DNA from 3 places in the Pseudomonas sp. 25 R 14 genome. Region 3 is predicted to be linked to each of the others. Evidence: riboswitches for the same ligand, from Rfam matches in the RefSeq annotation. Region 3 holds a riboswitch; each other region holds the start of a gene.
What was found. A riboswitch is a leader RNA that binds a small molecule or an ion and turns the genes downstream of it on or off. The one in region 3 is predicted to bind cobalamin.

Region 1 (7,859 bases), on a different contig from region 3:
CGATAAATTGGGCGACAGCTACTGGAGCAAAACCTTCATCGAAGCCAAGCGCGCCCTGGCCATGGCCCCTACTAGCGTTACCGCTCGCAAGTAAAGTTAAAGTGATACTTGAAGTTTGACGCATAAGCGCTAGAATCCTGAGATATTGTTGCGAACCTGACCGCGCAAGCTTTGCTTGCGCGGTCTAGTTTTCAGCGTTCGGCAGCGAAAGCCGCATCCAGATCAGGATTGTTCTGCCCATGTCGACCTCGGCCCGCCTAATTCTTCTCGTTTGCGCCGCACTGCTCAGTGCCTGCGCAAGTCGTCCTCCACCCGCGCCTGTGGCCGTCAAGTCCAAGCCGGTGTTCAACTACACCACCCAGAACTTTTCGCCGGTTGCCGAAGACGTGCTGTTTCGCGCCCTGGGCCTGGTCGGCACGCCTTATCGCTGGGGCGGCAATACACCGGACTCAGGGTTTGATTGCAGTGGCCTGATTGGTTTTGTCTACCGCGATGCGGCGGGCATCTCGCTGCCGCGCACCACTCGCGAGCTGATCGTGATGCGTGCCCAGGACGTGCGTGAAGATGCGCTGCAAACCGGCGACCTGCTGTTCTTTGCCACGGGCGGCGGCTCGCAAGTCAGCCATGCCGGCATCTATGTGGGCGAAGGGCGTTTCGTCCATGCACCACAAACCGGCGGCACGGTGAAGCTTGATACCTTGTCCAAGGCCTATTGGCAGAATGCCTATTTGAGCGCCAAGCGCGTGCTGCCGGCCGAGCATCTGGCGCGTAATCCTTAAGACCTGCATCGATCAAAAAAATGTGGGAGCGAGCAAGCCCGCTCCCACATTGGTTTTGTGGTGTTGTCGGGGCCTGCTATTTAGCGGCCCACACCCGCCACACCTTATTCCCCACATCATCCGCCACTAGCAACCCACCTTGCGGGTCGATCACCACACCCACCGGCCGCCCCATGGCTTTCTCATCACTGTTGAGAAACCCAGTCAGCACATCCACCGGTTGCCCCTTCGGCTTGCCGCCTTCGAATGGCACAAAGATCACCTTGTAGCCACTGTGCGGTTTGCGATTCCACGAGCCATGCTGGCCGATGAACGCGCCGTTGCTGAACTGCGCGGGTAGCGTGTTGCCTTGTGCGAAGGTCAGGCCCAATGATGCGGTATGCGGCCCGACGGCATAGTCTGGCGCAATCGCCTTGGCCACCAGGTCCGGGTCCTGTGGTGTGACCCGCACATCGACATGCTGGCCGTAGTAGCTGAACGGCCAGCCATAGAAGCCGCCATCCTTGACCGAGGTGATGTAGTCCGGCACCAGGTCGCTGCCGATTTCATCGCGCTCGTTGACCGCCGTCCACAGCTTGCCGCTTTGCGGCTCCCAGGCCATGCCATTGGGGTTGCGCAGGCCGGAGGCGAAGATCCGCTGCTGGCCGCTGGCCCGGTCGACTTCCCAGATGGCGGCGCGTCCCTGTTCGGCCTCCAGGCCGTTTTCGCCGACGTTGCTGTTGGAGCCGACGCTCACATACAACTTGCTCCCGTCTTTGCTGGCGATGACATTTTTTGTCCAGTGGTGGTTGAGCGGGCCGCCCGGCAAGTCCACGACCTTGGTGCCTGGGGCCTTGATTGCGGTTTCTCCTGGTTGATAGGGAAAACGCAGTAGCTTGTCCGAATCGGCGACATACAAATCGTTGCCGACCAGAGTCATGCCAAACGGCGAGTTGAGGTTTTCCAGGAACACCGTGCGGGTTTCTGCCACGCCATCATGGTCGGCATCGCGCAGCAGGGTGATGCGGTTCGGGCTGGGCACACCCGCGCCAGCGCGGCCCATGACCTTCTCCATGACCCAGCCGCGAATACCCTTGCCATCCTCCGGCTTGGGCGGTGCATTGGTCTCGGCGACCAGTACATCGCCATTGGGCAATACATACAGCCAGCGCGGGTGATCCAGGTCTTCTGCAAAGGCTGCGACCTGGGTGCCGGCTGCGGCGGTTGGCTTGGCGCCTGCGGGCCAGCCAACCGCCGGGGCGATGTTGACGGTGGGGATCAGGGTTTTGTTCGGTTCCGGCAGTTTCGGTGAAGGCCCGGTGCCATCCGAGACCTGCAAGGTTGAGCTTTCCCCGCAGGCGGCGAGTACGCCTGCAACCATGATCAGTAGGGCGAGTCGGGTCTTGTGCATGTTTTTCTCCTCAATGCCTGTAGTCATAGAGGTACAGCGCGTGGCGATGGTTCAAGTGTGTGGCCGGCTTTAATTGACGCTGTACCCCCAACCCACTAACCTTCGCCGCTTGTTTCAGGTGCTCTGTGGCGTGCGCGTCGACCGAGTGAAACAGGGAAGCCGGTGAGTGCGCGCACTTTTCTACAGTGCGGCCACGATCCCGGCGCTGCCCCCGCAACGGTAAATGAGTCAAGACGCTGCTTTTGCCACTGTATCGCCTGCGATATGGGAAGGCGCATCGTCGGACTGCCCTGTTCAACAGGGCACCACTCATGAGCCCGGAGACCGGCCTGATTCATCCAACAGCATCACGGTGGGCGATGCTTGGCTTCATGTAGATTGTCTTTTCCTGCCCGCCGTTTTTGTCCAGCCCCAACGGAGAGCTGCCATGACTGATTCCCCTGATCGTGACGAACGCCACCTGGCGCGCATGCTGCGCAAAAAAGCGGTGATTGATGAGCGCATTGCCAATTCACCGAATGAATGCGGATTGCTGCTGGTATTGACCGGCAATGGCAAAGGCAAGAGCAGTTCGGCGTTTGGCATGCTGGCCCGTGCCATGGGGCACGGTATGCAATGCGGCGTGGTGCAGTTCATCAAGGGCCGTAACAGCACCGGTGAAGAGCTGTTCTTCCGGCGTTTCCCCGAGCAGGTACGTTTCCATGTGATGGGCGAGGGCTTTACCTGGGAAACCCAGGACCGCCAGCGCGATATCGCTGCCGCCGAAGCAGCCTGGAAAGTCTCCCGGGAAATGTTGCAGGATCCGTCCATTGGCCTGGTGGTGCTGGATGAGCTGAACATCGCACTCAAGCATGGTTATCTCGACCTGGACCAGGTCCTGGGCGACCTGCAAGCCCGCCCACCGATGCAGCATGTGCTGGTCACCGGTCGTGGCGCCAAGCCGGAACTGATTGAAATGGCCGACACCGTCACCGAAATGGGCATGCTCAAGCACGCGTTCCAGGCCGGGATCAAGGCACAGAAGGGCATCGAACTTTGAATCAGCCGCGCCATTGCCCTGCCGTCCTGATCGCCGCGCCGGCGTCGGGCCAGGGCAAGACCACCGTCACCGCCGCCCTGGCCCGTTTGCACCGCAACCTGGGGCGTAAGGTCCGGGTATTCAAATGCGGCCCGGACTTTCTCGACCCGATGATTCATGAGCGCGCCAGCGGCGCGCCGGTCTATCAATTGGACATGTGGATGGTCGGCGAGCAGGAAAGTCGCCGCCTGCTGTGGGAAGCGGCGGGGGAGGCGGACCTGATCCTGATCGAGGGCGTGATGGGGTTGTTCGACGGCACGCCGTCCAGCGCCGACCTGGCCCGCCATTTTGGTGTGCCGGTGCTGGCGGTGATCGACGGCACCGCCATGGCCCAGACCTTTGGCGCCCTGGCGTTGGGGCTGGCGCGTTATCAGGTGGACTTGCCGTTCGCCGGGGTATTGGCCAACCGCGTCGGTACCGTGCGCCACGCGCAATTGCTTGAAGGCAGCCTGACCGAAGGCCTGCGCTGGTACGGTGCGTTGTCCCGAGAGACCGGTATCGAGCTGCCCAGCCGCCACCTGGGCCTGGTGCAGGCCAGCGAGTTGAATGATCTGGATCTGCGCCTGGATGCGGCCGCCGAGGCCCTGGCCAGCAGTTGCGAGGTAGCGCTGCCACCACCGGTGGCGTTCGCCGCCCCCGAGCTGATCGAGGCCGAACCTTTGCTGGATGGGGTGCGGATTGCCGTGGCCCGTGATGAAGCCTTCGCGTTCACCTATGGTGCCAGTCTCGACGTGCTGCGGGCGATGGGCGCTGAGTTGCGCTTCTTCTCGCCGATCCACGACCAGGCGTTACCCGACGCCGACAGCCTCTATCTGCCGGGTGGCTACCCGGAACTGCATCACCAGGCGTTGTCGCAAAACACCGCGATGTTGCAGGCGATCCGTGCCCATCACGCCGCCGGCAAGCCGTTGCTGGCCGAATGCGGCGGCATGCTCTATCTGCTCGACTCATTGACCGATGTCGAGGGGTGCCGCGCTGAACTGCTGGGGTTGCTCCAGGGCGATGCAGTCATGCAGAAACGCCTGGCGGCCCTGGCCCTGCAAACAGTCGAATTGCCGGAAGGCGTGCTGCGCGGCCACACCTATCATCATTCCCTGACCAGCACGCAATGGCAGCCGATTGCCCGTGGCCTGAGCCCCAATGGCGGGCGCGGTGCCGAGGCGGTGTATCGCCAGGGGCGGATGACGGCCTCCTATGTGCACTTTTATTTCCCGTCGAACCCGGCTGCGGTGGCTGCGCTTTTTGCGCCAGACCCTGAGGCCTCCATCGCAGGCGATTGCATTGCAACTGTAGGAGCGGGCTTGCCCGCGATAGGGCCATGACCGACAACGCCTTCCCCCAGGCTGAACGCCAGGCCATCTACCGCGCCATCGCCGAGCGCCGCGACATGCGCCACTTCAGCGGCGGCACGGTGGCCCCCGAACTGCTCCAGCGCCTGCTGCAGGCTGCGCACCAGGCCCCCAGTGTCGGCCTGATGCAGCCCTGGCGCTTTATCCGCATCAGCGACCGCACCCTGCGCGGCCAGATCCAGCAGTTGGTGGAAGCCGAGCGCATACGCACCGCGGCGGCCCTGGGCGAGCGCTCGGACGACTTCATGCAGCTCAAGGTCGAAGGCATCAACGACTGCGCCGAGGTGCTGGTCGCGGCGCTGATGGATGATCGCGAGCGGCATATCTTTGGCCGTCGCACCTTGCCGGAAATGGACCTGGCCTCGCTGTCCTGCGCGATCCAGAATCTGTGGCTGGCCTCCCGCGCCGAAGGCCTGGGCATGGGCTGGGTGTCGCTGTTCGAACCCCAGGAGCTGGCCGACCTGCTGGGCCTGCCGCCCGGCGCCAAGCCACTGGCCGTGCTGTGCCTGGGCCCGGTAGCGCAGTTCTACCCGGCACCGATGTTGCAACTCGAAGGCTGGACCGAACCGCGTCCGCTGAGTGACATGCTGTATGAGAATTATTGGGGAGTGAATCAATGAGTGTGGCCTTGCTGAGTGTCGCTGCAGTGGCGCTGGATGCGCTACTGGGCGAACCCAGGCGCTGGCATCCGCTGGTGGCGTTCGGCAACTTTGCCGGGCGCATCGAGCAACGTTTCAACTCCGCTGGGCGTGGCTGGCGCAGCCATGGCGTGACCGCCTGGTTTATCACCGTGATACCGCTGACGTTGCTGGCCACGGCGTTGTCCTGGGCGCCTTACTTCGGTTGGGTAATCGAGATCCTCGCGTTGTACCTGGCCCTGGGCATGCGCAGCCTGTGTGAACACGTGTTGCCGGTGGCCCAGGCCCTGCGCAGTGGTGACCTGGACGAAGCGCGCACGCGCGTCAGTTACCTGGTCAGCCGCCAGACCAGCGAACTGGACAGTACTGAAGTGGCGCGCGCCGCCACTGAGTCGGTGCTGGAAAACGGCAGTGACGCGGTGTTCGCCGCGCTGTTCTGGTTTGTCGTGGCCGGGGTGCCCGGCGTGGTGCTGTACCGTCTGAGCAATACCCTGGATGCCATGTGGGGCTATCGCAACGAACGCTTTGAACGCTTCGGCTGGGCGGCGGCGAAGATTGACGACGTGCTTAATTACATTCCTGCGCGCCTGGTCGCCCTGACCTACGCGCTGCTGGGCAAGACACGCCTGGCACTCAAATGCTGGCGCCGCCAGGGCCCGACCTGGGATAGCCCGAATGCCGGCCCGGTGATGGCTGCGGGCGCTGGCGCGCTGGGTGTCGAGTTGGGCGGGGCGGCGATTTATCACGGTGAGTTGCACCAGCGTCCACCCCTTGGCGAAGGGCCGCCGGCCGATGCCGACTCCATCGAGCGTGGTTGGCAATTGGTGCAGCGCGGTGTGTGGTTGTGGGTGTTGATCCTGTGTGCAGGGGCGCAATTCTATGCTTGAACACGGTGGGCGGCTGCGCAAAGCCGCGATGCAGTACGGCATCGCTCAGGAAGACTGGTTGGACCTGTCCAGTGGCCTCGCGCCCTGGCCCTGGCCAATCCCGCCTATCTCACTGCGGGCCTGGGCACGTTTGCCAGAAACCGATGACGGCCTGGAACAGGCGGCCTGCGATTACTACGGTGCAGCCCAGGTGTTGCCGGTGCCGGGCTCCCAGGCGGCCATCCAGTTGCTGCCGCGCTTGCGTCGGGCGGGCAAGGTCGGCGTGTTGTCGCCGTGCTATGCCGAGCATGCCGAAGCCTGGCGTCGCGCCGGTTACATCGTGCGCGAAGTGCTGGAGCAGGAAGTGGATTTCTTCCTCGACAGCCTCGACGTGTTGGTGGTGGTCAACCCCAACAACCCTACGGGCTTGAGTATTGCGCCCCAGCGCCTGTTGGACTGGCATGCACGGCTGGCCCAGCGCGGTGGCTGGCTGGTGGTGGATGAAGCCTTTATGGACAACACCCCGCAGTTGAGCCTGGCGAACCAGGCCCATCAGGTGGGGTTGATTGTGTTGCGCTCGTTCGGCAAGTTTTTCGGCCTGGCGGGGGTGCGCCTGGGCTTTGTGTTGGCCGAGCGCAAGCTGCTCAAGCTGTTGGCCGAACAGGTCGGGCCATGGGCGGTGAGCGGGCCGACCCGGGAGTTGGGCCAGGTTTGCCTGCGCGACAGCGCCGGCCACACCCACCAGCGCCAGCGCTGCGAAGAAGCCAGCCAGCGGCTGTTCAGCCTGCTGGAGCAGTATGGCCTGCGCCCCCAGGGCGGCTGCGCGCTGTTCCAGTGGCTGATCGCCGATCGCGCCGAGCAGTTGCATGAGTTCATGGCCCAGCGCGGCATCCTGCTGCGCCTGTTTGTCCACGACAGCAGCCTGCGTTTTGGCCTGCCCGGGACTGACGCCGATTGGCAGCGCCTTGAACAAGCCCTGGCTGCCTGGAAGCAAGCCTCATGAGTACGTTGATGGTGCAAGGCACCACCTCCGATGCGGGCAAAAGCACCCTGGTGACCGCGCTGTGCCGTTGGGTGGTGCGCCAGGGCGTGCCCGTGGTGCCCTTCAAGCCGCAGAACATGGCGCTCAACAGCGCAGTCACGGCAGAAGGTGGCGAGATTGGCCGCGCCCAGGCCGTGCAGGCCCAGGCCGCCAACCTGGCGCCGCACACTGATATGAACCCGGTGCTGCTCAAGCCCAACAGTGACACCGGTTCACAAGTCATCATCCATGGCCGTGCCGTGACCAGCATGAATGCCGTGGCCTATCACGACTACAAAGCCATCGCCATGCAAGCGGTGCTCGCTTCCCATGCACGTTTGAGCGCCGCTTACCCGGTGGTGATGGTCGAAGGCGCGGGCTCGCCGGCCGAGATCAATCTGCGGGCCAATGACATTGCCAACATGGGCTTCGCCGAAGCGGTGGATTGCCCGGTGCTGCTGATTGCCGATATCAATCGCGGCGGGGTGTTCGCTCATCTGGTGGGCACGTTGGAGTTGCTGTCGCCGTCGGAGCAGGCGCGGGTCAAGGGCTTTGTGATCAACCGCTTTCGCGGCGATATCGCGCTGTTGCAACCCGGTCTCGACTGGCTTGAGGCGCGCACCGGCAAACCGGTAATCGGCGTGTTGCCCTACGTGATGGACCTGCACCTGGAGGCCGAGGACGGCATCGACCAGCGCCAGACTGACAAGGCGGCGCAGGTGCTCAAGGTGGTGGTGC
Region 2 (7,859 bases), on a different contig from region 3:
GGTCAGCAACTGGCGTTTGCGGCTGGCCGGGGACCACACGGCATCGGCCAGCAGGATCACGTCCGGGTCGCTTATCAGCAGGGTTTCACTGCTGACCGTGACCCGGTATTGATTGACCCCGGCAAACAGGTTACGTGCCCCGGCGGCGGCCAGCAGGGCGGTGACAAAGCCTTGTCCTCCTTCGCTGTCGAGGCCGTTGACTTCACTGTCGAGGTAAAACACCGACAAGGGTTTTTCCGGCCTGGCGAGTGCCTGAGCGCGGGCGAGGTCGGCGTCCAGCGCGTCAATCAGGTCGCGGGCCCGCTGCGGTTTATGCAGCAGGTTGCCCAACGTCAGCAGGTCATTGCGAATGTGGCCGAAGAAGTCCAGGGAATGCCCGGCACAGGCCGACTCCAGTAGATAGGAGCCCACCCCGTTGCCGGCCAGCCCGGTACGCGAGGTGATGCCGTTGCCAAAGGCCGTGGCAAATCCTCCCACCACCAGATCCGGCCGTTGCCCATACAGCACCTCGCTGGCCGGGTAGCGCGGCGCAATCACCGGCACACCCAAATACTGACCCAACTGATGCGCGGCACCGTTGTCATCCAGGTACGCCACGCCCACCAGTGTCGGGCCGGCGCCCAGGGCCAGCAGCATGTCGGCGGCGTGTTGGTTGAGGGCGACAATCCGCGACGGCGGCGCGTGGGGCAGGCGCCAATCCTGCTGGCAATTGCGGTAGCCGTCAGCCAGGACCGATGCACTCCACAACAGGGCGATGGCAAATCCTCCCAGGCGTTTCATGGGCGCTCCCGGATCAGCAATTCTTCAAGCACTTCGCCGCCGACCAGGTGTACATCCACCAGGCGCACGGCATCGGCCTTGCTGTGCACCCCATACCAGCAGCGCTCCGGGTAGACCGTGAGCACTGGCCCCAGGTTGCAGGGGAACTGGCAATGGGTACGTGTGAGCAGTACACCGCCGGGTACTTCAATGCGCTGGTGTTCCAACAGGCGCCGGCGCAAGGTCTTCCACAGCTGCAAGGCGCCGCGCTGGGTGCAGCGCGGGCCGGTACACAGCAGCACATGGCGGGCATGATCGGGGATACAGGACCAGTCGGGGTGCGTGTCCACCCCGTCGATTTGCGTGATCTCAGTCATCAGAAGCGATACGTATAACGCACCTCAGAAGTGAACGGTCGGCCCAGGTTGTCGACGTTACTGGAGCGACTGGTGACGTAGTCACGGTCGAACAGGTTTTCCACCAGCAGGCTCACCCGGTGTTGATGGGCGTTGTCGAGGTAGCGGTAGGCATCGGCATCCACCACCGAGTAGTGGCCGTACTCGACTTTTTTCGAACTGATCACATCGTGGATGTAGCGGATAGCCGCGCCGGCGCCCCATAGGCGATTCTGCGACTCAAAGCCCACACGTGAACGGGCGAAGAAGCTCGGCACATCATTGATGGTCACGCCGGCACGGGACTCGGTGAGGTTGCGGGTCATGTCCGCTTGCAGGTTCCATTGCTCGTTGAGCGCCAGCTTGGCGTCGACCTCGAAACCGCGCATCTGGATCTGCCCCTGGCCGTTGACCCACTGGGCATCGTCGACGGTGATCAGGTGGGTGATCTTGCGCTTGAACAGGGTCACGCTGGCGCTGAAGTCGCGATCGGCCAGCAGGCCCTTGTAGTCCAGGCCCAGCTCGGCGTTGCGGCTTTTTTCCGGCTTGAGGTTACGGTTGCCGATCTCGTCGCCGGGCTCGTTGACGAACAGTTGCTCGGCGTTCGGCAGCTTGTACGCCGTGCCGTACTGGCCGCGCAAGGCCCAGTTGGCATTGAGGTCATAGAGCGAGGTGAGCATGCCAACGGTGGCACTGTCACCGCCGCTCATGGCTTCGTGGCGCACGCCAATGCTCGGGTGCCAGTCGGGCAGGGCGTCTATCTGCGGGCGCAACTGGGTGTACAAGGCGTGGGCCTCGGCCTTGTTGTTGTCGATGACCATCACGTCGTCCTGGCCCTTGAACCACTGGTTGTCAGAGCCGAACACCAGCACATGGCCGCCCTCAAGCTCGGCCTTGCCTTCGGCCTGCACGCCCCAGTCAGTGAAGCCCCAGTAGTCATCGTGATTGCGCACCAGGGTGCCGCCGTCGGCGGTGTTGTTGACCCGTGAGTAGCGGGTGTCCCAATCGTTGATATGGCCCTTGACGAAGTAGCTCAACCGCTCGTTGAGGCGTTGTTCGAAGGTCGCCGTGGCAATCTGCTGCACGCGGTCGTTGGTGGTCTTGCGGTTGTTGGTGGCGCCGGCGAAGTCCAGGTTGGCGTCGGTGTACTGGTAAAACAGCTCCAGGCGCGAGTCATCGCCCAAGGACTGGATGGCCTTGGCGCCGAGGGTGGTGACTTCGTAGGAACGTTTCTTGTCGGTGACGTTGCTCATGTCGCGGTTGCGAAACGGCTGGTAGCCCTCGGACACGTTATGGCTGACGTAGGCCAGCAGGCCCAGGTCGCCCAGGCCATTGCTGAAAATCCGCTCGGCCCGGGCATCGCCGGTGGTGCCGCCAAAGGTATCGACGCCCAGGTTGGTCTCGCCGGATACGTCACGGGTTTGCGGGCTGCGTGTGACGATGTTGATGACCCCCGCCACGGCCTGGGTGCCGAACAACAGGCTCTGGCCACCCTTGAGCACTTCGATGCGCTCCACGGCGTTGGCCGGCAAGGTATCCAGGTACAGGCCTCCGTACAGGCGGTTGTTCAGGCGTACGCCGTCAAGCAGGATCAGGGTGTCGTCATTGCGCCCGCCCAGCAGGGAGTAGGTGCCGTAGTCGAACGGGCCGTTTTTCGGGGCGACGTAGAAACCGGGGATGAACATCTGCATCGCCCGCGTGATATCCGCGCTGGGGCCGGCGCGTTCGATCTGCTCGCGGGTGACAATCTCGACCTTGCTGCCGTACTGGGCCATGTCGGCCACGGTGGTGGATTCCACCGACGGCGCGGAAACGGTCTGCGGCTTGAGTTCCAGGGCACGGTTGTCGGCGAGTAGCAGGGGGCTGAACAGGCAACCCAGCAGCAGGCTAGGACCCGCTGTGACGCAACGTTGAAAAATCATAGTCTTCCCGAAAGTATCTTCGCAGAAGCACGCAGGAGAAGGCATCGAGCACACGCCAATACCGGCCCATGCCCGCCCACCGCAGGATTTTGCCAAACAGAAATTCCAGGCCGGTCTCCGGGCTCACGCGTATCGAACTCTTCACCTTCCCATGGCGTTCTGGCCACAGTGGTGTGTCGAAGAGCTCACGCGTATACCGTTGCGGGGGCAGCACCGGACTTGCTCGATCGAGCGTACCGGTTTCCCGTTTCACCCCATGCGCGGCGGCATGAGGCACCTGAAACAGGACGGCATCTGAACATTCCCGCGACTGTTGGTCAACTTCTCTAGTGTTCGGTCCCGTGAGGCCAGATCGTTGTAATATATTTTCTTCGCTTGATCACCAGAGCCGCATTTTCATGCAGAGCACCCGATTGACGCTGATTTGCCATGGTATGACCCGTGCGCAAAAGCTTGGGCATTTTGCCCTTGATGAAGCCCTGGAAACGCCTCCGTCGCCCTTGAGGCTGGCCGCGCGCTTTAAAAAAACGCCACGCCTGTTATGCGGGCCTGAGACCAGGGCCCGGCAAACGGCGACGCTGTTCGGCAAGCACGCAACGATTGATGACGGGTTGCGCGACATGGATGTAGGTCATTGGCGCGGTCTGGACATCAATGACATCGACCGCGACGAACTGATGACCTGGCTCACCGACAGCGCCAGTGCGCCTCATCGTGGTGAGTCAGTGGTGCAGTTGTGCGAGCGCGTCAGCCAGTGGATGCAAAACCTCGCAGAGCAGCCCGGCCATGTGCTGGCGGTGACGCATCCGGCGGTGATTCGTGCGGCTTTGCTGCATGCAATGCAATCACCCGTCGCCATGTTTTACCTGATCGACGTGGAGCCGCTGTCGTCCACCGAACTGCGTTTCAACAACGTCTGGCGCCTGCGCCTGGAAACGCGCGAGACCTGAGCGGCACGAACATGGCAAAATCCCGGCCCCGCACTGAGAACACCTTCATGAAAAAGATCCTGATCATCGGCATTGGCGCCGGCAACCCCGACTACATCACCATGCAGGCGGTGAAGGCGCTGAACCGCACCGATGTGTTTTTCCTGATGGACAAGGGCCAGAGCAAGGACAAGTTGATCGACCTGCGTCGGGAGATCTGCCAGACCTATATCGACGCTGGGCATGCCTACCGCTTTGTCGAGGCCGACTGCCCCGAGCGTGTGCGTGGCGAGATCGACTACACCACGGCCGTGCAGGATCTGAACCGCGACAAGCAACAGACATTTGAGCGGATGATCAACGAACAAATGGCCGACGGCGAAGTAGGGGCCTTTCTGGCCTGGGGCGATCCGGCGTTGTACGACAGTACCATCCGCATCCTGCAGGCGATCCTGGCCAGTGGCAGCAGTGTGTTTGAGTTCGAGGTCATCCCCGGGATCACCAGCGTCCAGGCCTTGGCGGCCCAGCACAAGGTGCCACTGAACCGCATCGGCCGTTCCATCGAGATCACCACCGGGCGTCGGCTCGCGGCGGGGCAGGTCGGTGATGCCGATACGCTGGTGGTGATGCTGGATGCCGAGGACTCTTACCGCAGCGTCGCGGATCAGGACCTGGAAATCTATTGGGGTGCGTACCTGGGCACGCCGGATGAAATCCTGATCAGCGGCAAGGTGGCTGAGGTGGCCGAGGAAATCGAACGCGTGCGCAAGACAGCGCGCCAGGCCAATGGCTGGATCATGGACACTTACTTGCTACGCAAGCCCTGATTGCTGTAGGAGCGCGGTCATCAAGCCCGCTCCCACATTGAGCTCATTGCTCAGGGGAATCAGCGCCGCAGGTAGGAGCCAAAATCGATATCCCCGGCGCTGAGAATCGCCTGTACCCGGTTGTGCACATTCAGTTTGCGCAGGATCGCCGACACATGGGCCTTCACCGTCGTCTCGGCAATCTCCAGGGTGTAGGCAATCTGCTTGTTCGACTCGCCCTTGGTCATTCGCTCCAGTACCAGTAATTGCTTGCGTGTCAGGGCCTGGAGCAGTTCCGGGGCGAAGGCCGGATTGTCGTGCATGCGCCGCTGGCCGGGGTTTTTCTGGGTGCGGATGATGTCTGGCGGCAGGTAGACGTTGCCATTGAGAATCTGCTGGATCGCCTCGGTCATCTGCGCCCGTGGCGAGGATTTGGTGATGAAACCGACCGCGCCATAGGTAATGGCTTGCAGCACGATTTGCTTGTCCTGCTCGGCCGAGACAATCACCACTGGAATGGTCGGCGCTTCGTTGCGCAGGTTGATCAGGCCATTGAGGCCGTGCATGCCGGGCATGTTCAGGTCCAGCAGGATCAGGTCGAGGTCGTCGTGCTCCTGGGTCAGGGCCAGGGCGCTGTCCAGGTCGGCGGTTTCCATCACTTCGCTACCGGCAAAGCCATCGCTGATGACGTTATGGATCGCTTCGCGAAACAGCGGGTGATCGTCGGCAATCAGAATTTTGTACATGGCCGTTCACCTTTTTATTGTGATTGTTCAGTGGGCAAGTTCAAAGGGCTCAGGGTGTGCTGCGGCGACTGGCAGCTTGGCTGCCTCCCACGCGTCCAGGCCCTCGCGATACCAATACACAGCGGTATAACCCAAGGCATTGGCCCGTTTTACCGCGTTCCAACTCAGCCAGCAATCGGAGCGGCAGTAGAACACCAACGGTTGCGCCAGGTTACCGCCACTGTAGGCATACAGGTGGCGGGCAAAGTAGCTTTGCCACTCGGGCGTCAGCTCACCATCGCCCGTATTGGCCAGCCAGTGGCTGCCGGGCAGGTTGGCATGGGGCTGGTCTTCGATGAACTGGCCGTGCAGCCATTGCCGGCGGTAGACGTCGATCAGCACCGGGCGCGGCTGTTGTGTCAGTAGGGTTTGCAAGGCCTGGGTATCGACGATGGTCGCGCCCGGCAAGTGTTCTGGGGTGGGGCTGCGGTAGAGGTTGATGCGGTAGCCGTCGCGGGAAAACAGCGCGGTTGGCGGTTGGGCAGCCGCCAGCAGCGGAGTCAGCGACAGCACGGCAACCAGAGTCAGTCGGGCGGGCAGCATGGCAGGTTCGATCCTTATAGTTATGCGCCCATTACATGCCAGTCGCGCTGCCTTGGGAATGCGACGATAGACAGCAAAACCAGTACCAAAGTAGTAAATCGCCTGTTGCTTGAGGGCTCTAGCATGAACGCAACGGTCATCCTCAGGAGTTGTACGATCATGCGAATCCTCAAGGCGCTGCTCTTGCCGTTTTTGCTGATCCTCAGCCTGATCGGGGTCGACAAGCTCCACGGCCCGCGACCGTCGCCCACTGCGATGATGCAAGTGCATGCACCATGAATATCCTACTGGTGGACAAACATGCGGTAGTGCGGCTCGGCTACGCCAGCCTGTTGCGGGCGCAGTTGCCGGGCGTCGAAGTGCGCGAAGCGGGCAGTGGTGAAGATGCACTGCTGCGGGTGCAGGAAGCAGTGCCGAACCTGGTGATCACAGGTGTCGGCCTGCCAGGCATCAGCGGCCTGGAAACCACCCGCCGCCTGCGCCAGCGCCTGCCGCAATTGCGCGTGTTGTTTTTCAGCCAGCACGATGAGTTGCCCCTGGTGCGCCAGGCCCTGGAGGCCGGTGCATCGGGCTATATCACCAAGGGCGCAACGCCTGCGGTGATGAATGAAGCCGTGCAGCGCCTCCTCGACGGCCACACCTATATCGAGCAGGTCCTGGCCACGGAGTTGGCCTTTCATCCGAGTGATCATCGGTTGCAGGGCATGACGGCCCGTGAGCTGGAGATTTTCCTGATGCTGGCCAAGGGCACGCCTACCCGTTCGATCGCCGATCAACTGAGTATCAGCAGCAAGACCGTGTCCAATTACCTGACGTTGCTCAAGAGCAAATTGCAGGTTACGTCCCATGCCGAATTGGTACATGTAGGGATTGACCTGGGAGTGGTGCGGGCGGCGGGATGATCCACACCGCCCACTGGCGGTCAGCGATCCCAAGTGGTGGGGCAGTCCTTGCAGCCTTCCATATTCGCATCCTGGAAATTGGCATAGTGCTGGCGGGTGCCGCTGAGGGTGGCCCGTTCCAGGTTGCTTTCACCGAACTTGGCTTCTTGCAGGTTGGCATCGCTCAGGTCCGCCCCTTGCAGGTCGGCCTTGCTCAACCAGGTCATTTCCAGGTCCGCCGCACGCAGGTTGGCTTTGTGCAGCTTGGCCCCAGACAACCGCGCAAATTGCAGGTAAGCGCCGCTGAGGTTGGCGTTTTCGAACTGTGCGCCCTGGGCGAACATGCCCCAGCCTTGCACCGCCATCAATGTGGCACCGCTGAAATCTGCCAGGCGCAGGTTGGCTTGTTGCAGGCTCGCGCGGGTCAGGTTGGCGCCTTGCAGTTGGGCTTTTTCCAGGTTGGCCAGGTCGATGTTGGCGTGGCGCAGGTCGGCCTCGCGCAGGTCAGCCCCGGCCAGGTTCATTTTGCTCAAGTCCTGGTTGCGCAGGTTGGCGCCCTTGAGGTTGGCGCCGGGGCATTGGCTGTGGGGCGCGATGGTGCAACCGTTGATAACCAGCGGTTGATCGTCACCCTCGTCAGCGTAGGCCTGGGGCAACGCGAGCAGTAGCAATAAAGGCAGGTATTTCATCACAAGACCTCGAAGGTGGAAGGGGCTGCCCAAAGCAGCCCCTCTTGCCATCAGATGGATTATTTTTGGGCGGTCTTGTTATCCCAGCTCGGGATCTTGAACACCCAGAACGACCCGCCTTGTGCCACCGGTTTGGTCAGCTCGGCCATG
Region 3 (7,859 bases):
GCTCGGTAATCTGTGCCAGGGCCTGATCATCCAGGGCGATGCTGTCCAGTCGCGCGCGAGCCTGGGTACAACGCTCGCGCAACGCGGCCTGTTGTCCAGCCCACTGCGCACAGAAACCCTGGGCATCGCTGTCGAAATCCAGGCGCCGACGGATGATCTGCCCACGCTCGGCCGGCAACGTCTGCCCGCTCAACGCCACATTGAAACCAAAGCGATCCAGCAGTTGCGGGCGCAATTCACCCTCTTCCGGGTTCATGGTGCCGATCAGCACGAAGCGCGCCGCATGCCGGTGGGAGATACCGTCGCGCTCGATCAGGTTGGTGCCGCTGGCGGCGACGTCGAGCAACAGGTCCACCAAGTGGTCGGGCAGCAAGTTGACTTCATCGACATACAGCACGCCGCCGTCGGCCTTGGCCAATACACCGGGGGAAAACTGCGCCCGGCCTTCGCCAAGTGCTGCATCCAGGTCGAGGGTGCCCACCAGGCGCTCTTCAGTGGCGCCCAAAGGCAAGGTGACAAACTGCCCGCTGGCCAGCAGGTCTGCCAGGCCACGGGCCAGGGTGGACTTGGCCATGCCGCGCGGGCCTTCGATCAGCACACCGCCGATCTTCGGGTCGATGGCGGTCAGGCACAGCGCCAGCTTCAGCTCGTCGGCGCCGACCACGGCGGACAGTGGGAAATGCGGGGTGTCAGTCATACTGATATCTCGATGAATTCTGTAGCGCCCCTGTAGGAGCGAGCTTGCTCGCGAAAATAGTCAAGGTTGACGCGAGCATTCTGGATGAGCGCGTTGCCCTTGCGTTTTTCGCGAGCAAGCTCGCTCCTACCGTGAGGCGTGCGCTCTGGTAAGCATCAGGTGTCTTCTTCTATATCCAGCAACAGGTTTTCCAATGCCTCGCGGTACGCCCCCGGCTCCTGCCACATCCCGCGCTGCTGGGCTTCCAGCATGCGCTCGGTCATGTCACGCAGGGCATCGGGATTGTGCTGCTGCACAAACGCCCGAGTGTCGGGGTCGAGCAGGTAGGCATCGGCCAGCAATGCATATTGATGATCGTCGATCAACGCGGTGGTAGCGTCAAAGGCGAACAGATTGTCCACCGTCGCCGCCATCTCGAACGCGCCTTTATAGCCGTGGCGCTTGACCCCTTCGATCCACTTGGGATTGGCGGCGCGGGAACGGATCACCCGGTTCAGCTCTTCCTTCAGTGTGCGGATTTTCGGCAGGTCCGGCTGGCTATGATCGCCATGGTAGCTGGCGGCCTTTTCGCCGCTCAGGGTCTCCACGGCGGCGAGCATGCCACCCTGGAATTGATAGTAGTCATTGGAGTCGAGCAGATCGTGCTCACGGTTGTCCTGGTTCTGCAGCACCGCCTGCACCTGGCTCAAGCGCCGGGCGAATTGTTCGCGGGCGGCGGTGCCTTCATCAGAACCACCATAGGCGTAGCCGCCCCAATTGAGGTAGACCTCGGCCAGGTCTTCGCGGCTTTGCCATAAACGACCGTCAATGGCGCCCTGCACGCCCGCGCCATACGCGCCGGGCTTGGCGCCAAAAATGCGCCAGCCGGCCTGCCGGGTCGCCGCGTCTTCGTCCAGGCCAGACGCAATCAACGCCTTGCGCTCGCTGCGCACCTTGGCCGCCAGCGGGTTCATGTCGTCCGGCTCATCCAGCGCCGCAACCGCCTGCACCGCAGCATCGAACAGGCGGATCAGGCTGGCGAAGGCATCGCGAAAGAAACCGGACACCCGCAGCGTGACATCAACCCTTGGGCGGTCCAGCAGGCTGATTGGCAGGATTTCAAAGTCATCGACGCGCTGGCTACCTGTGGCCCACACCGGACGCACGCCCATCAACGCCATGGCCTGGGCGATATCGTCGCCGCCGGTGCGCATGGTCGCGGTACCCCACACAGAAAGCCCGAGTTGGCGCAAATGGTCGCCGTGGTCCTGCAGGTGTCGCTCAAGCATCAGGTGTGCGGACTGGAAGCCGATACGCCAGGCGGTGGTGGTCGGCAGATTGCGCACATCCACGGTGAAGAAGTTACGCCCGGTCGGCAGTACATCGAGGCGCCCACGGCTCGGCGCACCGCTGGGCCCGGCCGGCACGAAACGACCGCCCAGGGCATCCAGCAAACCGCGCATTTCCGCCGGGCCGCAGGCATCCAGGCGCGGCGCGACGACGATGCGCAGGCTTTCGATCACCGATTTCACTTCCTCCCAACCGGGCTCCTCAAGCTGTTCGAGCGGTCCTTCCAGTGCTTGTTCGATCAACCGCGCCGCATACAGCTCCAGGCGTTCACGGGTATCGCCAGCGGTGCGCCACAACTGTCCGTCGATCTTCTGCAACACCTCGGGGCGTCGCCCGGTCCAGGGTTCTGCCAGGGCACAGTCCAGCGGGTCAAAACCCAGCTCGAAGGCCTTGGCCAACACCCGCAGCAGGCTCGATTGCGGACCGCGCCCGTCGCCACGCGGGATACGCAGCAGGGCCAGCAAGGTGTCGATACGCAAGCGGCCCTCTGGCGACTCGCCAAAGATATGCAGGCCATCGCGGATCTGCGATTCCTTCAGATCGCACAGGTAGGTGTCCAGGCGCGGCAGCCAGACGGCAGCATCGGCATCGTTATCCAGTTCAAGCTCTTGATCGATGCGGGTTTCGCGCACCAGCTTGAGGATGTCCTTCTGCAGTTCCAGGGCGCGGCGTGGGTCGAGCAACTGCGCTTCGTAATACTCGTCCGCCAACAACTCCAGGTTGCGCAGCGGGCCGTAGGTTTCGGCGCGGGTCAGCGGCGGCATCAGGTGGTCGATGATCACCGCCTGGGTACGCCGCTTGGCCTGGGCGCCCTCACCCGGATCGTTGACGATAAACGGATAGATATTGGGCAACGGGCCCAGTAGCGCATCCGGCCAGCAGTTCTCGGACAGCCCGACACCTTTGCCCGGCAACCACTCCAGGTTGCCATGCTTGCCGACGTGGATCACGCCATGGGCGCCGTAGGTGTGGCGCAGCCAGAAATAGAACGCCAGGTAAGCGTGGGGCGGTACCAGGTCCGGGTCGTGGTAGACCGCGCTGGCATCCACCTGGTAACCCCGGGCCGGCTGGATGCCGACAAAGGTCAGGCCCAGGCGCAGGCCGGCGATCATCATGCGCCCGTCGCGACACATCGGGTCGTTGTGTGGCGTGCCCCAGCGTTCCAGCACGGCCTGGCGATTAGCTTGGGGCAGGCGCATGAACATCGCCTCGTATTCATCCAGGCCCAGGCTTTGCTGGCAAGGGCGCAGGTCGAGGCTATCGAGGTCGTTGGTCACACCGCCGAGCAGCTCGTGGATCAGGGCGGTGCCGCTGCCGGGTAGCGTTTGCGGCAGCGGATAGCCCTCGGCTTGCAGGGCAAGCAGGATATTCAAGGCGGCGGCCGGTGTGTCCAGGCCCACGCCGTTGCCGATGCGCCCGTCGCGGGTCGGGTAATTGGCGAGAATCAGTGCGATACGTTTATCTGCATTCGGCACCCGTGCCAGCTCGACCCAGCGCCCTGCCAGCTCGGCCACGAAGTCCATGCGCTCGGGCGCCGCGCGGTAGCACACCACGTCCGACTGACTGCGTTCGCTGCGCCAGGCCAAATCCTTGAAGCTGATCGGACGGCTGATGATGCGCCCGTCCAGTTCTGGCAAGGCGATGTGCATCGCCAGGTCGCGGGGCCCCAGGCCCTGTTCGCTGGCTTCCCAGCCGGGTTGGTTGTCCTGGGCGCAGATCGCCTGGATCACCGGGATATTGCGGCGAAACGGTCGCAAATGGGGGGCTTCGGGGCTGGATTGGGCAAAGCCGGTGGTGTTGAGAATCACCGCCGCCTGAACCTCATCCAGCAGATCCTCGACCACCGCCAGGCAGCCGGGCTCTTTCAAACTGGCCACCGCCATCGGCAGCGGGTTAAGACCCGCCGCCTGCAAGCGCTGGCAGAAAACATCAATAAAACCAGTATTGGCCGCCTGCAAGTGCGAACGGTAGAACAGCACCGCCGCCACCGGCCATTCGGCGTTCCAGTCTGCCTGCCAGTGATTCAGGCGGGCATTGGCCTGGTGCGGGTGATAAATCGCCGTGCGCGGCAGGGTTTGCGGCTCGGCCCACGGGTAATCACGGCCCAAGTAGCGACTGGCCAGGCAGCGATAGAAATCCAGCGCATTACCCAGCCCGCCCTGGCGCAGAAAGTGCCACAGGCGGTCGCGTTCTGCGGCGCAGACGCTACTCAAGCTGCTGAGTTCAGGATCGGGGCGGTCGTCCCCCGGTACCAGAATCAACTGCACGCCTTGCCCGGCCAGCTCCACCAGGCGCTGGATACCGTAACGCCAATATCCGATGCCGCCGTGCAGGGAAATCAGGATGACCTTGGCGTGGCGCAGCACTTGGTCGACGTACAGGTCCACCGAGGCGTGGTTCTGCACCTGCATCGGGTTGGCCAGGCGCAGGCTCGGGTAGTCGGCGGGCAGTTGCTGCGCCGCTTCGGCCAGCAGCGCCAGGCTGGAATCACCGCTGCACAGGATCACCAGCTCGGCGGGGGTTTGTCCAAGGTCGGCGATGTTGTCATCGCTGATGAAACCACCGGGCTGGGTCCTGAGCAGATGCATGGGTTAAACGCTGAGCGCAACGCGCAGTTGCGCTTCGAGGCCAGCCGCATCCAGATCCTGGCCGATCAGCACCAGGCGCGTGATGCGTGCTTCGTCGGCGCTCCAGGCGCGGTCGAAGTGCTTGTCGAAACGCGTGCCCACGCCCTGGATCAGCAGGCGCATCGGCTTGTTCGGGATCGCCGCAAAACCTTTGACACGCAGGATGCCGTGTTGCACCACCAACTGGGTCAAGGCATCGAGCAGCAACGCTTCGTCAGCCTGTGGCAGGTCGATGGAGATGGAGTCAAAAGCATCGTGATCGTGATCGTCTTCACCTTCGTGGTGATGATCGTGATGACTGTGGCGCCCATCGATATGTTCCTCGGAACCGGCGCCCAGGCCAATCAATACGTCCAGGGGCAGGCGGCCGCTGCTGGCTTCGACGATCTTCACCGCTGGCGGCAGTTCTTCGGCGACTTCCAGGCGTACCCGGGCCAGGTCTTCGGCGCTGATCAGGTCGGTTTTGTTGAGGATCACCAAGTCGGCGCTGGCCAGTTGGTCGGCAAACAGTTCGTGCAGCGGTGATTCGTGGTCCAGATTGGGATCCAGTTTACGCTGGGCGTCGACCTGATCCGGGAATGCAGCGAAGGTGCCGGCGGCCACGGCCGGGCTGTCGACCACGGTAATCACGGCGTCTACGGTGCAGGCGCTGCGAATTTCCGGCCATTGGAAGGCCTGGACCAGCGGTTTTGGCAGGGCTAGGCCGGAGGTTTCGATCAGGATATGGTCAAGGTCGCCACGGCGCGCGACCAGTTCACGCATCACCGGGAAGAACTCTTCCTGCACGGTGCAGCATAGGCAGCCGTTAGCCAGCTCATACACACGGCCGTTGGCTTCTTCTTCCGTGCAACCGATGGAGCACTGCTTGAGGATCTCGCCGTCGATGCCCAGCTCACCGAACTCGTTGACGATCACGGCAATGCGGCGGCCCTGGGCGTTATCCAGCATATGGCGCAGCAAGGTGGTTTTGCCCGAGCCGAGAAAGCCGGTGACGATAGTGACGGGGAGTTTGGCCAGTGTTTTCATCGGATGCCCTTTGGGGCGGGCATACGGGACGACTGGCCCTGCGGCGGCGCGCAGGCGCTGGATTCGTCACCGGATCACCCCGCCCGGTTGAAATGGAAAATCGGTTGCGAGGCAGGTCTCCTGGCTTGGGGCTTGCCAGCCTGGTGGCTGGCGCTGGCTGCGCCTTCCCGCCGGGTTCAGGCAGTGGCGTGGCAGTCAGATAAACCCTTTACAGTTGCGGGGGCAGCCGCGGCTTGGACCGCGTTCCCTTCTTAGCTTCGACCGGGGCCGAAGAACCTCGAACGTGCAAGGCTACGCAGTGCATGAGGACCGGTCAATTGAAAAGCGGTCGCTCAAGCCTGACCTTCTCGCCACAGGTACAGATTGACGGCCGTCCCGCGCCCATGCTCTCCTACACATCTTGTTTCAGGTGCCCTTCACAGGGTGAAACGGGAAACCGGTGACTCATGCCTGCATGACAGTCCGGTGCTGCCCCCGCAACGGTAAGCGAGCGAAGCGTCAGATCCACTGTGCCCCGGCATGGGAAGGTGATGCTTTCAGGCCCAGAGCCCCTCGCAAGCCCGGAGACCGGCCCGAACAATCAGATAACAAACCCGCGGTGGGCGGGCGCTGTTCAGAACCCTGCGTGCCCGGCTCGCGGGGTTTTCATGCGCTCGTATCACCCTGCCACTCGAAAGGGACGTGCCATGTCGATCATCAGCAGCACCTCACATACCGCCAGCACCAGCGCCACTTTGAGCCAACGCCTGACCGCCGCCATCGGCGCGTCGATCCTCGGTGCGTGCCTGGTGTATTTCGCCGGGTTCTCCCATATCGAGGCCGTGCACAACGCCGCCCACGATACGCGCCACAGCGCCGCCTTCCCGTGCCATTGAGACCTGCCGCCATGATCAAGCGTATTGCGCAAACCGCAGGGTTCACCGGCCTGCTGGCCGCCCTGTTGCTGACTCTGCTGCAAAGTTTCTGGGTAGCTCCGCTGATTCTGCAGGCCGAGACCTTCGAAAACGCCCCGGCTGCGACCGAAGTGCATGAGCATGCCGCAGGCGCTGCGGCCCATAGCCACGACGCCGAAGCGTGGGAGCCTGAAAATGGCTGGCAACGCGTGCTGTCCACCACCGGCGGCAACCTGGTGGTCGCCGTCGGTTTTGCGCTGATGCTGGCCGGCCTGTACACCCTGCGCGCCCCGACGCGCACCGCCCAGGGCTTGCTCTGGGGCCTGGCCGGCTATGCGACCTTTGTTCTGGCTCCCACCCTCGGTTTGCCGCCTGAGCTGCCGGGCACTGCGGCGGCTGACCTGGCGCAACGGCAGATCTGGTGGATCGGCACGGCAGCGTCTACCGCCGCTGGCATTGCGTTGATTGTGTTTGGCCGCAACTGGCTGCTGAAAATCCTTGGCGTGGCGATCCTGGCGGTGCCCCATGTCATGGGTGCGCCACAGCCGGAAGTTCACTCGATGCTCGCCCCCGAAGCATTGGAAGCCCAATTCAAGATCGCCTCGCAGCTGACCAACGTCGCGTTCTGGCTGGCTTTGGGGCTGATCAGCGCCTGGTTGTTTCGCCGCAATCGTGACGATCAATACGCGGCATGATTCTGACTGTCGGCCTGGGTTGTCAGCGTGGCTGTGAGGTTGAGGCCTTGCTGGAACTGTTCAACAGCGCTCTGGCCGAGGCCGGTATCGACCCCGGCCAGATAAACGCATTGGCAAGTATTGCCCACAAGCGTGATGAACCGGGCATGATCGCCCTGGCCAACGCCTTGAATCTGCCATTGCAGTGCTTTGATGCACAACAACTGCTGCCTTACGAAGGGCGATTGAGCCACAGGTCGGCTGTGGTTTTCGCCCATACAGGGTGCTACGGCATCGCCGAAAGTGCCGCTTTGGCATTGGCAGAACAGCTCGCCAACGCCCCTGCCCGACTGCTGATCACCCGCAAAAAAGCCGCCAGGGCCACGTTTGCATTGGCCTGCGCCGGCTAAAGTCCGATAATTGCCCCTCTCGATCATGAGCCGTACTCATGCTCGCCCGCTTTTGCACAGGATTTTTCCATGACTGTTTTCTTCATCGGCGCTGGTCCCGGCGACCCGGAACTGATCACCGTCAAGGGCCAGCGCCTGATCCGCAGTTGCCCGGTGATCCTCTACGCAGGCTCACTGGTGCCGGCTGCCGTACTCGAAGGGCA

Region 1: linked by a shared signal. The riboswitch ahead of cobO (cob(I)yrinic acid a,c-diamide adenosyltransferase) and the one ahead of BFQ03_RS10820 (CbtB domain-containing protein) in region 3 are both predicted to bind cobalamin.
Region 2: linked by a shared signal. The riboswitch ahead of BFQ03_RS27555 (TonB-dependent receptor plug domain-containing protein) and the one ahead of BFQ03_RS10820 (CbtB domain-containing protein) in region 3 are both predicted to bind cobalamin.

The regions. Positions count from the first base shown of each region.
Region 1 covers NZ_CVTS01000063.1:49,903-57,761, reverse strand. Annotated here, with positions in the region: gene BFQ03_RS22715 (C40 family peptidase) at 1-94, shown strand, start outside; gene BFQ03_RS22710 (C40 family peptidase) at 240-779, shown strand; gene BFQ03_RS22705 (PQQ-dependent sugar dehydrogenase) at 856-2,169, opposite strand; cobalamin riboswitch at 2,269-2,517, shown strand; gene cobO (cob(I)yrinic acid a,c-diamide adenosyltransferase) at 2,597-3,208, shown strand; gene BFQ03_RS22695 (cobyrinic acid a,c-diamide synthase CobB) at 3,205-4,569, shown strand; gene bluB (5,6-dimethylbenzimidazole synthase) at 4,566-5,216, shown strand; gene cbiB (adenosylcobinamide-phosphate synthase CbiB) at 5,213-6,121, shown strand; gene cobD (threonine-phosphate decarboxylase CobD) at 6,114-7,103, shown strand; gene BFQ03_RS22675 (cobyric acid synthase) at 7,100-7,859, shown strand, end outside.
Region 2 covers NZ_CVTS01000068.1:242,025-249,883, reverse strand. Annotated here, with positions in the region: gene BFQ03_RS27565 (ABC transporter substrate-binding protein) at 1-780, opposite strand, end outside; gene BFQ03_RS27560 ((2Fe-2S) ferredoxin domain-containing protein) at 777-1,136, opposite strand; gene BFQ03_RS27555 (TonB-dependent receptor plug domain-containing protein) at 1,136-3,076, opposite strand; cobalamin riboswitch at 3,167-3,372, opposite strand; gene BFQ03_RS27550 (histidine phosphatase family protein) at 3,475-4,026, shown strand; gene cobF (precorrin-6A synthase (deacetylating)) at 4,074-4,832, shown strand; gene BFQ03_RS27540 (response regulator transcription factor) at 4,892-5,557, opposite strand; gene BFQ03_RS27535 (PQQ-dependent catabolism-associated CXXCW motif protein) at 5,585-6,139, opposite strand; gene BFQ03_RS27530 (response regulator) at 6,415-7,041, shown strand; gene BFQ03_RS27525 (pentapeptide repeat-containing protein) at 7,062-7,709, opposite strand; gene exaA (quinoprotein ethanol dehydrogenase) at 7,769-7,859, opposite strand, start outside.
Region 3 covers NZ_CVTS01000038.1:201,681-209,539, forward strand. Annotated here, with positions in the region: gene BFQ03_RS10805 (magnesium chelatase ATPase subunit I) at 1-697, opposite strand, end outside; gene cobN (cobaltochelatase subunit CobN) at 853-4,614, opposite strand; gene cobW (cobalamin biosynthesis protein CobW) at 4,618-5,679, opposite strand; cobalamin riboswitch at 5,772-5,974, opposite strand; cobalamin riboswitch at 6,070-6,270, shown strand; gene BFQ03_RS10820 (CbtB domain-containing protein) at 6,366-6,554, shown strand; gene BFQ03_RS10825 (CbtA family protein) at 6,566-7,267, shown strand; gene BFQ03_RS10830 (cobalamin biosynthesis protein) at 7,264-7,656, shown strand; gene cobM (precorrin-4 C(11)-methyltransferase) at 7,726-7,859, shown strand, end outside.